One region of the Desulfovibrio biadhensis genome, then DNA from elsewhere that is predicted to be linked to it. Evidence: riboswitches for the same ligand, from Rfam matches in the RefSeq annotation. Region 1 holds a riboswitch; the other holds the start of a gene.

Region 1 (2,203 bases):
CGTTTTTCCCTGCGTGTCCGCCTGATGCGCAACAAAATCGCATTGGCGCGGATGGGCGCGCCGCGCATTCCCGTGATACTTACCTTTGGTGTGCCAAAAGGGTTTGGCTCCAGTGCGGGAAAAAGCGACAGCGGGGGGCTTTTCTCATCTCAGGAAGAATTCAGCGGTTGTACGCAGCTTGGTGACGGGCTGGTGGATTGTGATGACCCCTCGGCCACGCCTTCACCTGCGCCTGCACCCGGAAATGATGCAGAAAAAACCCTGGAATTAGAGTTGGGTGGAAGCAATAATTTGTATTAGTGCAGAAAACTACAAAAAGGTTCTTGACAAGTCTGCAAATTGAGGGATAAAGAACGTGTTTCCCGTTCAGGGCCGTTAACTCAGGTGGTAGAGTATCTGCCTTTTAAGCAGAGAGTCGCAGGTTCGAGCCCTGCACGGCCCACCAAAGAATGCAAAGGGTTACTTCAGAAATGAAGTAACCCTTTTTTTGTTGCCTTTCGTTTTGCCCAGCCATGATGTTTTCCATTTGTCAGGTACGGTTATGTACGTGCAACAGGTCGGGGTTTGATGTAAGCACCGGCATTGCTCGCAATTAGGGCAGGCATCACTACGTTTACAGGGCGATGCAGCAGGTTGCAGGGTTGATCGTGGAGGATGGAACTGCAAACAAAAACTGTGGTGACAGCGTTCATGGTTCGCATCGCACGGATGTTTATAGCACCGGTTTTTTGTTGCTCTGGCTGATTTGGGTCTTAAGGAGAGAGAATATTTAGAAGGTCGGCCAATTTTCAAGGGTAGTAATAAACTGCGGCTCTGCCTGTCTCCGATTTAACATTGTATCATATTGTTTTAATGATATTTTAGCGAAGATTTCGTCATGCACTGTGAAACATGGTTGCGATAACGTCGACCATCGGATAGGAATTTACACATCACGATGCCCTTCAGGTGGCATGGGCCATAACAGGGAATCCGGTGCGAATCCGGAGCGGTCCCGCCGCTGTAATCCTCGCGTACGGTCCGATTCATTACACACTGCAATTATGCGGGAAGTCGAATCGGATGGGGAAAGCCAGAAGACCTACCTGAAGCATTTCTTGCCGTTTTCGGTTCGCGGAAACCGGACACGGGCTTGAATTTTGATACCAAGTTAAACCTTGTCGGATTTTTTACGGTTCTGCCGTGGAATCTACATCGGCAATTGTGCAAGCAATGCAGCCGCGAACGCTGTTTTACGCGTCGGGAGCTTTCCGTGTTTGTTGCTTGCAGGAAAGTGTCTTATGCCTAGCAAAATTCTCAAACGTGATGGTTGTATTGAAACATGGTCCACCAAACGGATTGGCAACGCTATTTTCAAGGCGCTCAAAGGCAGTGGCATCAAGGATCCGATCCTTGCCGAACGCCTGGCTGGAAAGGTTGAGCAAAAGCTTCTTGGGGTGGATGTTCCTGAACAGGAGCAAGTGCAGGACATGGTCCAGGAGGTATTGATGGAAGCCCGTCTCTACAAAGTGGCGGAACGCTACATCATTTACCGGGAAAAGAGGCGGGAACTCCGTTCTCAGAATGACGCGTTTCTGGATATCTCCGGCGTGACCGAAAGTTATCTAGAGAATATTGACTGGCGCGTGAACGAAAACTCCAACATCGTGCACTCCTATCAAGGGTTGATTCTGCATATGGCAGGGGCGGTGCAAGCCCGGTATATGCTGGAAAAGTATCCTGAAGAAGTGCGTATGGCCCACACCCACGGCTATTTTCACATACACGACCTGTCCTTTGGACTGGCGGGCTATTGCTCTGGCTGGTCTCTGCGCGACCTTTTGCTGGAGGGGTTTAACCTTCGCGATCGCTGTTCCTCCACCCCTGCCAAACACCTTGATGCGGCCTGTGGGCAGATAGTCAATTTTCTCGGCACACTTCAGAATGAATGGGCAGGGGCTCAGGCGTTTAACAACGTGGATACCTATCTCGCCCCTTTTATTCGTAACGACGGGCTAAGCTTTCAGCAGGTTAAGCAACAACTCCAGAAGCTGCTGCACAATCTCAACGCCACATCACGTTGGGGAGGGCAAAGCCCATTCACCAACTTCACGTTGGACTTTGTGCCTCCCGCGCACATAGCCAACGAAGCTGTGATTATCGGCGGTCAATTGCAGGACACCACCTACGGTGAATATGCCGAGGAAATGTCTATTTTTAACCG
Region 2 (2,203 bases), 920 kb from region 1:
ACCCTTTGGGATATCCGCCCATTTTTTTCTACCTTTTTATATGCGCCATGGCGCCGTCAAGACGCTGCAGCCACAATTCTGCGATGGGTGGCAACTCGGCCAGACCATGCAACACGGTTTCGCAGGCTATGCCGTCCTTTTCAAGCACGCTTTTCCAGGAGTCATCTTCGTCGCCAGCCATGTCGTTGCGCGCATGGTCGCCCGCCACGGACATGAGCGCCAGAAGCGTGGCTTTTTTATAGCCTTTTTCCTTCAAAAAGGATTGGACGTCCTCAAGCGTGGGAAAACCTTCCACCGTACCTACGACCACAGAAGGATCCAGACGGGCAAAGTGATACTGCAACGCGGGGTACACGACATCTGCAGGGTGATGGGTGCCGTGCCCCATAAGCACCAGCGCTGCGCCATCACGCTTTTCCGCCGGGTACAGGGAAAGCAGGGTCTTGGCAAAGGTTTCCAGATCGTCATTGGTGCTCAGCAAGGGGTAGCCTACGAAAATACGCTTTATTCCCTTTGGCATGCCTTGAAACGCATGCGCCGTGCGCACCAGCGAGTGGTACTCTTCCCCCGGTATCACATGCAGGGACTGCACGACCACCTCTGTGAAATTCTCATCCGCCATCTTGGCCAGCGCTTCGGCCGGTGAAGGTATGACCTCGCCCTCTTTGGCCAGCTTGTGTCTGATGATCTTTGAAGTATAGGCCCAACGCACGGCAACGTCGGGGTAACGCTTCTTCACCATGGCGTCGATTTTTTCAAACGATACTTTGGCTTCAGGAACGCTGGTGCCAAAGGAAACAAGCAGAATACCTGCCTTGTCTTCACGTTTGTCGCCATGGGCCTGTACATCTGGAACCTGAGCGGAAAGCAGGACGAGGGAAAACAGCAGACAGAACGCAGCAATACGCCGCAATGTGGAATGCATGATGCGCATGCTTCCTCCTTGAACGGAAGGGGCCTTGAAATAGGGGCGGCTGTACACCCCTAAGACGGGGAGGCGCTTGCCGGTGCAAAAGCCCGTTGAACCGGCAGCGAATATCAGACGCGGCCTCAGGCAGGTCTTCCGGCTCACCCCACCCTGTCCCGGCCTTCCCAGAGCTCTGCTCCAGTGGCGCACACGGGGACGGGCGACTATACTTCAGGGGCTTACGGCGGCGGGTCCGCTCGCGATTTGCACGCGATTCCCTATTATGCAGCGAACTGCACCTGAGAGGCGCTGAAGATACTGAGGGCGGTCAGGGAAGTCAACGTAAGGCGCAAAATGGCAAAACCACAGACAATCTCATGCCTGTGGTCATATAAGCCGCTACTACTTCCGGTTACTTCGTACGCATCCGGCTCACCTGTCCAGCCATTCCTCCCAGACATCCAGGGCTTCAGGAAAGAAGCTGCGTCCGTATCCTACACGGAAACGGTCAGCAGGCACTTCACCCAGCCTGGACTGGAAGACCGAAGCAGGCATCAAAAGCACCCCGGCCTGCTCCACCAGCTTGTCGGCAAAAGCGTCTACACCTTCGTTGCCCAGGTAGCGGGAAAAGGCAACACACCCGGCATCAGGCTCGTACCATTCAAAAAGACCTGCGTGACGCGCGAAGAAATCCCTGAGCAGTTCGCGGTTTTCACCCGCCAGCACGCGATTCCGTTCCAGCAGCGCATCCCCCGCTTCCAGGGCAATAAGCGCCAACAGTTCGCTGGGCGCGCTGTTGCAGATGGAAAGATAGTGCTTGAAGCGCTCCATACGTTGCAGCAGTTCCGTATCCTGACAGGCAATCCACCCTATACGCAGACCGGCCAGACCGTAGGCCTTGCTCATCACGCCCAGGGAGATGCCCCGTTCATAGATGCTGGCGGCAGCAGGCAGCCTGCTGGCGGCGTCGCGCTCCATGCCCCGGTAGACTTCATCGGAAAAGAGCCAGGCGCCCTGCTTGCGACACATCTCCACCAGGGCGTCGTAGCGGTCGCGCTCCAGGATGGCGCCCGTCGGGTTGTTGGGAAAATTGATGGAAACCAGTTTCGTTGCAGGCCGCATGGCCGCCTGCACCTCGCCCATGTCCAGGTTCCACCCGTCCTCCTCGTGCAGCTTCAGGCCAGAAACATCACACAGGCTCATGGGCAGGGTTTCGGCCGACTGATAATTGGGGTGGCAGACCAAGGCGTGGTCGCCTGCTTGCAGCAGCGCATGCATGGCAATGAAGATGCCCTC

What was found. A riboswitch is a leader RNA that binds a small molecule or an ion and turns the genes downstream of it on or off. The one in region 1 is predicted to bind cobalamin.
Region 2: it holds a riboswitch for cobalamin, as region 1 does, so the genes downstream of both, ACZ5EH_RS11655 (sirohydrochlorin cobaltochelatase) here and ACZ5EH_RS07570 (ribonucleoside triphosphate reductase) in region 1, are expected to answer to the same signal.

Annotation. Positions count from the first base shown of each region.
Region 1 covers NZ_AP042477.1:1,738,541-1,740,743, forward strand. Annotated here, with positions in the region: gene ACZ5EH_RS07560 (hypothetical protein) at 1-300, shown strand, start outside; tRNA gene ACZ5EH_RS07565 (tRNA-Lys) at 370-445, shown strand; cobalamin riboswitch at 930-1,103, shown strand; gene ACZ5EH_RS07570 (ribonucleoside triphosphate reductase) at 1,281-2,203, shown strand, end outside.
Region 2 covers NZ_AP042477.1:2,659,756-2,661,958, reverse strand. Annotated here, with positions in the region: gene ACZ5EH_RS11655 (sirohydrochlorin cobaltochelatase) at 29-934, opposite strand; cobalamin riboswitch at 1,038-1,225, opposite strand; gene ACZ5EH_RS11650 (aminotransferase class I/II-fold pyridoxal phosphate-dependent enzyme) at 1,340-2,203, opposite strand, start outside.